Regions from separate parts of the Rhodococcus sp. NPDC057297 genome, predicted to be linked through region 4. Evidence: predicted binding sites of a transcription regulator. Region 4 holds the regulator's gene; each other region holds the start of a gene.
What was found. Region 4 encodes LexA, which represses DNA repair genes until DNA is damaged. Its sites were predicted from a motif close to CGAACANNTGTTCG; they were not measured.
Positions count from the first base shown of each region.

Region 1: ACFULT_RS11505 (DUF222 domain-containing protein) is a predicted target of LexA. The motif match lies at 1,101-1,114, and genes of this name have one in related genera.
Region 2: ACFULT_RS02595 (DUF222 domain-containing protein) is a predicted target of LexA. The motif match lies at 1,121-1,134, and genes of this name have one in related genera.
Region 3: ACFULT_RS03280 (DUF222 domain-containing protein) is a predicted target of LexA. The motif match lies at 1,237-1,250, and genes of this name have one in related genera.

Region 1 is NZ_JBHUZE010000003.1:328,316-331,667, forward strand. Features, by position in the region: gene ACFULT_RS11505 (DUF222 domain-containing protein) at 1-1,077, opposite strand, end outside; gene ACFULT_RS11510 (crotonase/enoyl-CoA hydratase family protein) at 1,366-2,193, shown strand; gene ACFULT_RS11515 (MarR family winged helix-turn-helix transcriptional regulator) at 2,195-2,668, shown strand; gene ACFULT_RS11520 (diguanylate cyclase domain-containing protein) at 2,726-3,352, shown strand, end outside.
Region 2 is NZ_JBHUZE010000001.1:551,595-554,946, forward strand. Features, by position in the region: gene ACFULT_RS02595 (DUF222 domain-containing protein) at 1-1,105, opposite strand, end outside; gene ACFULT_RS02600 (hypothetical protein) at 1,243-1,596, shown strand; gene ACFULT_RS02605 (hypothetical protein) at 1,923-2,780, shown strand; gene ACFULT_RS02610 (putative protein N(5)-glutamine methyltransferase) at 2,792-3,352, shown strand, end outside.
Region 3 is NZ_JBHUZE010000001.1:702,455-705,806, reverse strand. Features, by position in the region: gene ACFULT_RS03280 (DUF222 domain-containing protein) at 1-1,202, opposite strand, end outside; gene ACFULT_RS03275 (hypothetical protein) at 1,348-1,575, opposite strand; gene ACFULT_RS03270 (DUF1707 domain-containing protein) at 1,646-2,314, opposite strand; gene ACFULT_RS03265 (glycosyltransferase) at 2,367-3,352, opposite strand, start outside.
Region 4 is NZ_JBHUZE010000004.1:273,102-276,453, forward strand. Features, by position in the region: gene ACFULT_RS14720 (acyl-CoA dehydrogenase family protein) at 1-845, shown strand, start outside; gene lexA (transcriptional repressor LexA) at 985-1,683, opposite strand; gene ACFULT_RS14730 (hypothetical protein) at 2,092-2,505, shown strand; gene nrdR (transcriptional regulator NrdR) at 2,633-3,097, shown strand; gene hrpA (ATP-dependent RNA helicase HrpA) at 3,109-3,352, opposite strand, start outside.

The DNA.
Region 1 (3,352 bases), on a different contig from region 4:
GAGTGGATGGAAGGTCGGGTGTGCGGTGGGGTGTGGTGTGCGTGTGGGCTCGGGATCTGTGTCGTGTGCGGCGGCGTTGTTGTTGTCGGGGTTGGGGTTGGTGATGTGGCCTAGTTCGTGGGCGAGGTCGAGTGCTTCGGTGATGAGGATTTGCAGGTCGCTGTTGTGGGCTAGTTGTCGGGCGTAGTCGGCGTCGATGGTGCCGTGGTCGGCGAGGTAGGCGGGGAGGTCGGCGAGGTGCAGGAGGGTGTCGATGTCGATGTCGATGGTGACGGTGGTGAGGGGTCGGCGGCGGTCGGGGGGTTCGGGGTTGGCGGTGCAGGGGTGGTTGTCGTCGGGTTCGCAGGTGCAGGCGATGTGGGTTTCGCTGTGCATGAGGGCGGTGTAGGCGGCGGCGCGGCGTTGTCCTCGGGTGCGGGGGTCGCGGGGGCAGAGGGTGTCGGCTACTTCGTTGATGCGTTGCCAGCTGGCGGCGGCGTCTGCGGCGTCGAGGTTGGCTTCGATGGTGGCGATCATGTCTTTGTCGCGGTATTTCACGCCGGTCAGGCGGGTGAGGTCTGTGCGTAGTTGTACTGCTTCCTCGGGTGCGCAGCGGTGCATGATGGTGTTGATTTCGGTGGCGAGTGGTCCGGGGGACAGGTGTAGGGCGGCGGTGAGGATGTCGGTTTGTGCGTGTTCGACGGCGGGGGTGCTGTAGGGGGCGGTGAGGCGGTGGATGGCGCGTACTCGGGGTAGGTCGAGGTCTCCGGCGTCGAAGGCTGCTTTGATGTGGGGGAGGCGTAGGCGCAGGTCCATTCCGATGTCGGAGTAGGTGTCTGCGACTGTTTTGGAGCAGCCGAGTGCGGCTGCGGTTTCGGAGGCTGCGTAGTTGCCGGCGTCGGTGATGCGTTCGCCGATGTGGATGGTTTGTTCGATGCAGGTTTCCCAGATGCGTGCGGCGTGGGCGACTTTGCGTGCGCAGGCTTTGTTTTCTTCTCTGGCTGCGTCGGTGAGTTCGGTCAGGAGTGTTGGGTCGATGGTGGGTGGTGTGTGTGGGCCCAGGTAGCGGGCGTATCTGCTGGGCGTGGTGTGTGGCATGTGGTGAACCCCCCCGGTTAATGGGAACGTATGTTCGAATATACCGCCCGTTCTGTTCGGCTGCAAGGTCTTTCGGGTTGTGGGGCAACCGTTTTCGAAGTTCGATCTGCTAGCACACGACACCGACAAAAATGCGTCGAGCATGCTGTCGAGACGCTGCGATGCAGCCGGCTCGACTATCGATGAGAAGGCCTTCGAGAACGCGTGATCGACACCGAAGAACTGCTGTTGATGCGACCTGTGCCGACAGCCGAGGTGGGCTGCCCGAGGCTTGTTACTCTCGGGTCCATGACGGAACGGAACTGGAACGCATTCTCGGTCGAGATTTCCGACCATATCGCGTCGGTGACGCTGCTCGGGCCGGGTAAGGGCAACGCGATGGGGCCTGATTTCTGGAGCGAGTGCCCGCGGTTGTTCGCCGAGTTGGACGCCGACGACGAGGTGCGCGCAGTTCTGCTCACCGGATCCGGCAAGAACTTCACGTACGGCCTCGATCTGGCTGCCATGGGCGGGGAGTTCGCGCCGCTCATGGCGGACAAGGCGCTCGCGGGTCCGCGCACCACCTTCCACGACACCATCAAGCGCATGCAGCTGGCCTCGAACGCTGTCGCCGACTGCCGCAAGCCCGTCGTCGCGGCGGTGCACGGCTGGTGCATCGGCGGTGGCCTCGACCTGATCAGCGCCGCCGATATTCGCTACGCCAGTGCCGATGCCAAGTTCAGTGTTCGAGAGGTCAAGGTCGCGATCGTCGCGGATATGGGTTCGCTTGCACGTCTACCCGCGATCATCGGCGACGGACACCTGCGTGAGCTCGCGCTCACCGGCAAGGACATCGACGCCGCTCGTGCGGAGAAGATCGGGCTCGTGAACGACGTCTTCGAGGATCAGGACGCGTTGCTCGCAGGCGCTCGGGCGACCGCGGCGGAGATCGCCGCCAACCCTCCGCTCGTCGTACACGGAATCAAGACGGTCCTCGACCATTCGCGGTCCGCCGCCGTCGACGACAGTCTCCGCTACGTCGCGGCCTGGAACGCAGCGTTCCTGGCGTCGAACGACCTTACCGAGGCGATCACCTCCGTGTTCGAGAAACGACCGGCGAACTTCAGTGGCAGCTGACGTGAGTGGTACCGCCGACATCGACACCGCCGAGGAACTGGGCACCCAGCTCGTGCGATTGCAGCGCATTCGCGAGCGGAAATTGGCCCAGATGTCCGTCGAGTCCGGTGGCGTGGAAGGCGCAGCATTCGTCTGCCTCTTCCGGCTGCTGCGCGACGGGCCGATGCGATCGAGTGAGCTTGCGACTCTGGTGAATTCGGACCCGTCGACCGTGAGCCGGCAGGTTGCACAGTTGGTGGAGCACGGCCACGTACAGCGCGTGCGTGACGAGAAGGACGGCCGCGCGTACGTCCTCGCGGTCACCGAGACCGGCCGCAGCGTCGCCGACCGGATGCACCGCAAGCGCACCGACAGCCTCGGGCTGGTACTGGCCGATTGGACTCAGGAAGATCGGGTTGCGCTCGTCGACCTGCTGGACCGGTTCCTGACCGACTACGAGCGAGTCCGGCCCGACGCACCCTCCGGCCGCGACTGAACGAGTCGATCGCCCGGGGACAGTGAATTCGGGCAGCTGACCACTAGGGAGGACGCGGTGCTGGACGGCACACGACGGTGGATCCCGCGTACCTTCCGGCTACGCGCAAGCACCGCCCCGGCGGATCGACTCGAGCGCAGGGTCGGTCTGGGTATCGCGGTTCTCGTTCCTGTGTTCGCCGTCATCGGCGCCGTGGTGATGCTCTCGGACGAGGGCCCGTCATCGGATCTTCGACGCATTCTGTGTGGTGCCGTGCTGCTCTCGACTCTCCCGGTCGGGGCGTGGTGGTGGGTGCACGGCCGCGAAGTCGTGCGCATGCCGGGATGGTTCGTTCTCTACGCCGACCTGGGCGTGGCCACCGTTCTGTTCACGTTCGCCGAGCGCGGGCTCGCGCTGTACGCGACCGTGCTGTTCGCCGTGATCGGCATCTACATCGCGTATTTCTCGTCCACCAAGGTTCTACGGCTGCATTCTCTCTTCGTCAGCGCGGTGATCGTGGTCCTGGCCATCGGCACCTACATCGAGGGGGTGCACGACGCAGCGTCCGTCGTTGCCCAGGCGCTCGTCGCCCTGGTCGTGGTCAATTCCGTGATCGTGTTCCGAGCTGTCATCAAAGCTCAGTTGGAACTCGCGGTCACCGATTCGCTCACCGGGTTGCTGAACCGACGCGGATTCGAAGTTCGG
Region 2 (3,352 bases), on a different contig from region 4:
CGTCGTTGTCACCGAGATCGTCGTTGTTACCGAGACCATCGTTGTTACCGAGACCGTCGTTGTTACCGAGACCGTCGTTGTTACCGAGATCGTCAGTCGCGCCATCGATGTCGAGGCCGCGACGTTCGCGTGCGGCGGTCAGGGTTTCGGTGAGCAGGACCTGCCAGCGAGAGTCGGTGGCGAGGAGTCGGACGGTTTCCGCGTCCAGAACTGTGCCGTCGGACAGTGTTGCCGGCTCTTCGTTCAGTCCGAGCAGGGTTTCGATGTCGATGTGAATGTTCAGCAGGTGTGGTCGCCGGTTGGGGTTCTTGGCATCGACTCCCCGAAACGGGCATTGCTGGCTCCCGCAACGGCATTGGAGCGCATCTTCTCGGTGGATCAACGCAAGCAGGGCGTGTCCGCGTAGTTCTTTCTTGGTTCGCGGATCTTTCGGGCAGACGGTGGCTACGTACTCGTCGAGGAGGGCGTCGCATTCAGCGCCCTCGAGCACGCTCATCTTGGACACCAGGGTGGCGATGCCGGAGTCGTTGCGGCGAATCTCGGCGCATCGTTCTTCGGCGAGCGCAGCTTTTTGTGCAGCCGCGGCCTCGTCAGGGTCGTATTGGAACCAGCGGCGCCAGATGTTCTCCCGCAGCGCTTTCGGAGCACATCGCTGTGCAGCGGCGAGAATGTCTGCCTCCAGAGCTGACACAGTCTCGTCGCTGGCGCGGAGCAGGGTCAGAACTACCGTTCGGACACGGCCGTAGTCGAGGTCCCCGGCCGTGAAGGCGGCATCGATTGCCGGCAGACGCCAGAACAGATGGTTGGCGACAACGATCATCTGGCGCGCAACAGTTCGTGTCGTCGACATGGACACTGCTGCTTCGTATTCGACTGTGTGTCGGGCGCGATCGACGTTCGGTTCCTCACTGCCGTGCTCGGCCCCCAGCGCATGGACGTCCATCTCTGCGCACAGTCGTATCTCGTAGAGATCCTGCAACTCGTGAATCACCACTGCCGACGCTCGGTTCTCTGCCCGCCGTCCATCCGACAGGCGCGTCAGTGACCGCGATGCCGCACTGTCTGCATCGGATCGAACCTGCGTGGAGCCCCCCGGCTGTGCCATGCCACCTAGAGTAATCGAACATATGTTCGAACACAAGGGCCGACGATGCCTCTCTTGATCTTCTTTCTCGGCCCCACATCGGTGTGGTCGGGTCGTCTGCTCCGGTATGGCTCCCGCAACCTGGCTAACCTGAGGCGATGACCAGTACAGGCGTTGTCAGGGAGTGGTATGCCGACGAAGGATGGGGCGTTCTCGCCTCCCTGGACACTCCCGGCGGCTGCTGGGTTCACGTCAGCATGCTGTGGGCCATCGCGCTGCCTCCTGCGCGCGAGAACGAGTCCATTCATATCACCGGTTCCAGTGTTGACGCGGTCGTGGGGGAGACCGTGGATTTCGAGTGGGAACAGGTGAGACAGGACGGTTACGACTATCGCGGAATCAGCGTGAGGCCTCGTCGAGATGGCCCCGAACGGACCATTCGCTGGGAGTACGGAGGCGATCGCCGTCATTCGGGGGTGGAATTTCGGACCGCTCCGCGGCTGCAGGAATAGACGGATGAAATTATCCGACGTGCGTCCACGCGAGCCGACGATCACGGCCTAGCCTGATGCGGGCGCACGGTAGAACGTCCCGCCGGCGGGGCTGACTTGGTTCGCAATGTTGGCTGTCACCAGTATTTGGCCCGATCCGGAGTGGACATCGGTTCGGTATCCATCGTTGGTAGGTATCACCCCAGAAGTGTTTCTGCTGTCCCTGGATTCGCCCGGCGGGTTTCGTCAGCAGATGCACCTGTGGATTTGTAGAAGCCGATCCTGATTCCGGCTGCCTGTAGTCGCAGTGGTCGCTCCTGAGGTGCCCGTGTGAGACGCTGGGGTGCATGGTGAGCATGGGGGCGTGGTCGCTGGCGGACAAGGCGTCGAGGCTGGGGTGGAAGACGGTCGGCCGACGGGTCGACCTCGACGGCGACCAGTCGTGGTTGCGGGGGCCGGTATCGGGTCCGGGCGTCGTTCGGGACAGGTGGCTGCAGCAGGAGGCGGAGCGCATCGGTGGGCGCGTCGTACCCGGTTCCTCGTCGGACGGGTTGCTGCACAGCTTCGACGCGCTGGCCGGTCCGCAGTTCGACCCGAGCGCGATCGATCCGCGCATTCGCGAGTTCTACGAGCACACTGCTCGGTGGCGCATGGATGCGTGGACGCAGTGGACGACGGGCTTCGGGCTACCCGGTGCGGCCATCGAAGCGATGTACGGCAAACGTGTGCAGCAGCTTGCTCTTCCGGTACAGCCGCTGGCGGTGGCGCACGGTGTGGACAGTGAGGTCACCGAGATCGTCGACGCCGACGGCCGGCACGCCGGCTCAGCCTGGTTGCGAACTCTGCGGAAGACCGGCGACTACATGTACAGCGGTTACTACCGCGCCACGACCCTGCCCTCGGCTTCGAGTCCGAGCGTCCACGTCACCTTCCCGTTGGAGGACGGTAACGTGCAGGTCTTCCTGAAACCGACTGTCGGTCCACATGGTTCGCTGATTCTGACGTCCCCGTCGGGCAAGTTCGGGGCGGACGGCGCCTACACGGTCGTGTTGGACAAAGGTGCTTGGTACGCAGCCAGAGCGCCCATCCACGAGGTCTTCCATGTCTACGTCGACGAGGAGGGGGTGCTGCGGACCGATCACGTGCTGAAACTGTGGAACGTGACCGCTGTCCGGCTGCACTACCGCCTCACGCCCCTCGGCTGATCTCAGGTCCGATGTCCGCGCCTTCCCTCGACGAGATCGTCCGGATGTTGCGCGCCGCGGGCTGCGTGTTCGCGGAAATCGAGGCTCGGCTACTCGTCGATGCGTTCGGTGTGAACGCGCTTGAAACCGCTGTCGCACAGAGAGTCGACGGCATGCCCCTGGAACAACTTCTCGGTTGGGCAGAGTTCGCGGGTCTGCGGGTGTCGGTAGCGCCCGGTGTGTTCGTGCCGCGTCGCAGAACCGAGCTGCTCGTTCACGCCGCGGTCGATGCGGAGCCTTCGGTGGTGCTCGACATCTGTTGTGGTTCCGGGGCAGTCGCCGCTGCGATCGCACACGAGCGGCCCGGGGTGGCGCTGCATGCCTCCGACATCGCACCTGCTGCAGTTCGCTGTGCGCGTCGGAATCTGGAACCCGTCGACGGTCACGTCTACGAGGGGGACATGTACAGCGCTCTGCCACCACACCTTCGGGGGACCGTCGACGTCGTGGTCGCCAATGCCCCGTACGTTCCGACCGACGCCATCGGTTCCATGCCGTCCGAGGCGAGGGACCATGAGCCCAGAAATGCTCTC
Region 3 (3,352 bases), on a different contig from region 4:
ATCTGCCGCGTGACCGCCTTGAGCGCATCATGCTGTCGACGTCCCACACTGCGACGATCCCGCCGCGCCCGCTCGACCACCTCAGGATGCTCCTCCGAACCACCAGAACCACCGGAACCCTCGACTTCACCCCCACCCCCACCCTCACCACTGCCGCTGCCGCTGCCGCTGCCACTGCCGCTGCCGGTGGCGTCCTCGTCGCTGTCACTGGCACTGTCTTTGCCGTTGCCGTTGCCGTTGCCGTTGCCGTTGCCGAACAGTGTCGGTTCGGTCGAAGCGGTGTCGACTGTGTCTGTCTTCGGTGTGGGTTCGGGTGGGTCGGTGAGGGGTGAGGCGTCGTCGGGGTCGAGCATGCCGGGTTTGGCCCATTTCTCGAAGATCGCTTCCATGTAGGCACCGGTTTCGGGGTCGACGACGAAGCTGCCTTTGCGTAGACCGTCGGGCCCTGGTTTACCCATCCGCACGTAGCAGCGGTCGGCGAGAGTGCTCTCGTCGGTCAGATCCCCGTCCGGATCGAGCAGGTCGTACAACCGGCGCGCGGCAGCGGCGAACTCGTCCGGACCGAGCTCCCGAGCCAGCTGCGCCAACTGCCGCTCCGCGCTCGCCCGCGTCTCGACATCGCTTTTGCTACCCAGACGCCGAAAGAACTTGCGGATCACCTCCTGCGGCTCCTCGTCGAGCACCCCCTCCTGCGCGGCAACAGCTGTCGCGGGCAGTTCCGGAGCCAGACGTTCACCCGTCATCGCTGTGCGCGTACCGAGGGTCTCCGCCAAACGGATACGCTGCCCAGCCCGCCTGCGGGAGATCCGCAGCAACACCGCCAGAGCGTCGGGGACCGATCCCCAGATGTCGTCGAGACCACGCAGATCCATCAGATCCGCCAACCAGGTGTGCGACTGCCCGAACAACGACCGCGTCACCGCCTCGGTACGCACCAACACCGCACGCTGATCCGCCGTACTGGCACCACGCATGTTCATCCGACTCAGAATCTCCACCTGACGCTCCAACGTCGCCACCACCTGAGCCAGATACGCCGCCTCGATCGGCAACACAGACCCCGCACCGGTCACCCCCGACCCCGCGCTCTCGACCGCCGAGCCGTCGACTACCGAATCACCGACTACCGAATCATCGACTACCGAGTCACCGACTACCCCGTCACCGACTGCTGTCCCCGAACCCTCATCCCCCATGAGCATGACACCACCATAACCAGACCCACCGACAAGTTTTCGAACACACGTTCCCATGCGGTGGAGATTGCTCGATGCTTCGGCCCGTCCGCGAACACAGGCGACCCGGATGAGGAAGCTGATCAAGCAACAGCCTGAAATTTACTTTCCATCAATCCAATTCGCCGTTTGCCACCGACTCGATCCAGTCGACGGCGGCGTCGGTCAGTTCCGACTGATCCGCCGAAGAATGCCCGGCCCACCACGACGGGTCGGGCGAATCTCCCGCGACGGAGAGAAGTTCGGCCTCGACATGCGGGTCGAGCGGCTCACCGTTGTGTTCGATCAACCACGACCGCGTACGGACTGCCAGTAGTGGCCACACTTGTTGGATCTGCATCGCTTCATCGTTTCGCCGGGTCCGGGCGTCGTCAATCGGGGTCGACCCTGAGATTCACCCCGATGCGCGATCAGTGTCCGAACATCCGTCGGAACGAGGTTCCGAGTGGGTGTTTGGCGGTGACGGAGCCGAAGCGAACCTTGCCACGCACGACCACGTGCAAACGGCCGATGGGCGGGCCGGTGCGGACCTTGTTGTTCGCGCTGCCTCCCACTGTGTCGAGGCCGTTGAGGTCGACCGTCGCCTCCTCGGGGACAACGAGAGAGATTGTGCTGCAGTAATCGTCGACAGTCACCTCTACCACCTGGGTCGACATGATTGCCTGCGTGAAATCGAGCGTGATCGTCGACATCTTGCTCTGGATCGACAATTTCGGCGGTACGTGCCACGGCCCTTTGCGCGACACCGTGGACATCGTTCCGCGCACCACGTCACCCGGACCACCGTGAGCGTTTCCTGCATGCCCGTGCCAGGGCGAATGCGTCGGCGGCTGGTAGGACGGCGCCGTGCCGGCGTTGTACGGGGTGGGACTGGGCGGGCGGTGCTCCTCGGCGATCTGCATGCCAGGTAGGTCGGCGAGGACGGAGTTGAGTTCACCGCGGGTCTTGGCGGCCAGCGCCGTGTCCATCCGCTCGGTGAATTCGCCCAGCGACAGCATGCCCTGCCCTACTGCGCGCTGCAGGAGCTGACCCACATGCTCCTTCTCTGCGTCGGACACTCGTAGATCCCTCGCCTCCATGGGTTCCAGGATAGATGCGTTCCAGGATAGGTGTCGACGCCGAACCTGGCCATCATGCGGATTCGAGCACGCTCAGCATCCCCGCCACCGACAGCGGCCAGCCGAACTGCTCCGCCCTGGCCCGCGACGCCGTCCGTCGGGCTGGAGCGGGTAGGTCGAACACCCTCGACAGCTCCGTCGCCAATCCGTCTGCGGTGTCGTCGAAGCGCCCACCGCAGTCCGTGGTCACGATGTCGGCCAGCGCGGACGACCGCGATACGACGACGGGGGTTCCAGTTGCCAGTGACTCGAGCGCGGCCAACCCGAACGTCTCGTGCGGCCCCGGCGCCACAGCGACATCCGCCGACGCGAGCAGGGATGCGAGTTCCTCACGCCCGTCGACGAATCCGAGGAACTCGATGGGGAGTCCTCGGGCTCTACGTTCGAGCCCTGCGCGTCTCGGTCCGTCGCCCGCAATCACCAATCGGACGTCGAATCCGGAATGGTGAAGCGCAGCAACCGAATCGATGCTGCGGTCCACCCGCTTCTCCACCGACAATCGGCCACAGTGGACAAGCAGTCGCCCAGAGCCCCGATGCCAGGGCGACCGGGAATCGCCGACGCGCCGGCCCGGATGAAACATGTCGAGGTCGACGCCGAGTGGAACCTGAGAGACGTTGGTGGCGCCGATTCGCTCGAACTCGCGTCGCGCAAAAGCAGTGGTGCACACGACGGCGTCGTACGTCTCGGCTGAGCGACGGTTCGCGACGTCGGCGAGTGCTCGTGCCGTCGCGTCGGGCATCATCTGCCCGAGTAGACGATCGAGGCGCTCGTGGGAAATCATCACGCTCCGAACTCCGCGCCGGGCTGCCCACGTTCCCATTCCGCGCAACGTGAGGCGATCCGATACTTCGACGACGTCCGGGCGCAGCCCGCTCAGAAGTCCGGCCGTGGATCGAGGATTGACCGCGCGATAGCCACCGGTGAACGGAATCTTGCCTGCGGGACGGGTGATGCGCAGGACTCCCGACGGCAAGATCGTCTCGGTCGCTCGCTCCC
Region 4 (3,352 bases):
TCGAGCTCACGAACGACGAACAGAAACAGCGCTGGCTCCCCGGGTTCTGCTCGGGCGAACTCATCACCGCGATCGCCATGACCGAGCCCGGTACCGGCAGTGATCTGCAGGGAATCAAGACCCGCGCGGTTCGCGACGGCGACGAGTGGGTCCTGAACGGATCCAAGACCTTCATCACCAACGGGATCAACGCCGACCTCGTCATCGTCGTCGCGTGTACTGACCCGGAGAAGGGTGCGCAGGGCTTCAGCTTGCTGGTCGTCGAACGCGACATGCCGGGCTTCGAGCGCGGACGCAACCTCGACAAGATCGGCATGAAAGCCCAGGACACCGCGGAGCTCAGTTTCACCGACGTTCGAATCCCCGCAGCCAACCTCCTCGGTGAGGAGGGAATGGGCTTCATCTACCTGATGCAGAATCTGCCGCAGGAACGGCTCTCGATCGCTGTCGTCGCAGCCGCAGCCATGGAATCCGCGCTGGACATGACCATCCAGTACTGCCGGGACCGCAAGGCGTTCGGCAAGTCCATCGGCAAGTTCCAGAACACGCGTTTCGTGCTCGCCGAACTGGCCACGGAAACGACCGCGACACGCATCATGGTCGACAAGTTCATCGAACTTCTCAACGCCGGCACGCTCACCGTGCAGGAAGCTGCCATGGCGAAGTGGTGGACAACCGAGAACCAGGTCAAGTTGATCGACAGATGCCTACAGCTGCACGGCGGTTACGGGTACATGAAGGAATACCCGATCGCCAAGGCCTACATGGATTCGCGCGTGCAGACCATCTACGGCGGCACCACGGAGATCATGAAGGAGATCATCGGCCGAGGACTGGACCTCTGACCTCGTCGTAACCCCGAGCGCGCGCCGCCGCACCCCCCGAACGGAGCGAACGTGACGTTCGGTCACTTCAAGTGACCGAACGTCACGTTCGCTCCGTGTCGGTACGGGGGGTACGGGGGAGGTGGTGATACGAGCGCGCTCAGAGCTTGCGCATCACGGTGACGACCTTGCCCAGGATTGCTGCGTCGTTGCCGGGAATGGGCTCGAACAAGGGGTTGTGCGGCATCAACCAGACATCACCCTTGGTTCGCTTGAACGTCTTGACGGTTGCTTCGCCCTCGATCATGGCCGCGACGATGTCGCCGTTGTCGGCGACGCTCTGCTGACGCACGACAACCCAGTCTCCGTCGCAGATTGCTGCATCGATCATGGATTCGCCGACGACTTTCAGCAGGAACAGCGACCCCTGACCCACCAGTTCGCGGGGGAGTGGGAACACGTCCTCGACGGCTTCCTCGGCGAGGATCGGTCCGCCCGCGGCGATTCGACCGAGAACCGGCACGAAAGTCGGCGTCGGCAACTGGTCCTCGGACGGAGCGGAACCGTCGGCGACGGCGGCCGCGTGATCCGCTTGCACCTCGTCGAGCCCCCGCACGTCGACGGCCCGAGGACGGTTGGCGTCGCGGCGGAGGAAGCCCTTGCGCTCGAGCGTGCGCAGCTGGTGTGCCACTGACGATGTGGACGTGAGCCCGACGGCATCGCCGATCTCGCGGATGCTCGGTGGATAGCCCCGCTCGGTGACCGACGCCCGGATCACCTCGAGCACCTTGCGCTGACGCTCGGTGAGTCCGGCGTTGATGTCCGTTCCCTCGCCCTCGAACGCCTTCGCGGTCGGCACGGCAGCAGGCTTGCCCGCAGCAGCCTTGCCGGCCGTACTTTTGGTCGCCGTAGTTTTCGCTGCCGCAGTTTTCGTCACAGCGGGCTTCCCGGCAGCCTTTCCGTTCGACCCCGTGCCGTTCGACCCGCTAGAGGTCTCGTCTTTCATTCGTGCGTCCTCCTGCGTGATGCGTGCGTGTGCCGGAACTCGAACGTGCTCGAAGACCAGAACGCGTGGGATGGATGTGACGTGTGGTTTCTGACACGAACTTAGCCCGTTATCGCTGTTGGATCAAACATCTGTTCGATCCGTGTCGCGTTTTCTACTGACTTTGTCGGAGGTGCGTGATAGAACTTTCGAACAAGCGTTCATCGAACGCCTGATCGAATAGCGTTCGAATCCACGTCTCGTTCGACACCGGAGGTTCCGATGAGCATCACTACCGAGCGGCCCGTCCGTACGGAGCAGCACCAGCAGACTCGCCGTGCTGTCCGTACCCGTCAGACAGAGTCGCAGCGTCGTGCGACGATGCAGCGTCGCCGTCATGTCGGCGTGTCCGCGGTCCGCGGCGGCCAGCACGACCGGCGGGCCGACGGGTGCGCAGATCAGGCGCATCGTAGCCAGCGCATCACCGTGCTCGGTGCGGTGGCGGGAGTGGTGGGGACCGCTGTGGTGCTGTTGGCGCTCGTCGGAATGGCAAACCTTCGCGCATCGTCGCTCGAATCCGTTTCCGCGCCCTCCAGTGTCACGGTCCAGGTCTCGGACGGCACGGTCTTCAGCAGCACGGTCTTCAGCAGCACGGTCTCCGGCAGCACGGTCCCTAACGGCACGGTAGGCCCGTAGCGCTGTGTTGTGTCTGCCCCGTCTGCCAGGGGACGGAGCCGGCTCGGTTCCGCTCCGAGTATCCTCGAAGCCTGTGCCTCCTGTGTGCCGTTCGGGGGTGCGTGACGGCTACGACGGAGGCTCAACCATGCATTGCCCGTTCTGCAGGCACCCCGACTCGCGCGTGGTGGATTCGCGGGAAGCAGACGAGGGTCAGGCAATTCGTCGTCGACGTTCGTGCCCGGAATGCGGCCGTCGGTTCACCACTGTCGAGACTGCGGTGCTGGCTGTGGTGAAGCGCAGTGGGGTGACGGAGCCCTTTTCCAGGGAGAAGGTCGTCAAGGGTGTGCGACGCGCATGCCAGGGCCGCGATGTCGACAACGATGCGTTGAATCTGCTCTCACAGCAGGTCGAGGATGCGGTCCGAGCGTCGGGATCGGCCGAGATCCCCAGCCACGAGGTGGGTCTGGCCATTCTCGGCCCCCTGCGTGACCTCGACGAGGTCGCCTACCTGAGGTTCGCGTCGGTGTACCGCTCGTTCAGCTCCGCCGAGGATTTCGAGAAGGAAATACTCGATCTTCGTGCGCACCGGCAGGCTGCCGCGGTCGACTGACGCTCGCCGGTTCACGAGCGTGCCGCGACCTCCATGGCCCGCATGAGACGCTTCTCCGACACCGGATAGGCCGTGCGGATGCTCTGCGCGAACAGGCCGACTCGCAGTTCTTCGATCATCCAGAACACATCCTGCACCGCTGAAGTGTGGTGCTTGGTCTCCGGTAGCGAGCGGAGCATCCTGTCGTATGCCTCGTACACGCGGTCGAGTACGTCCATACCTGCATCGTCACGTCCGGCACTGCTCGGCAGAGAA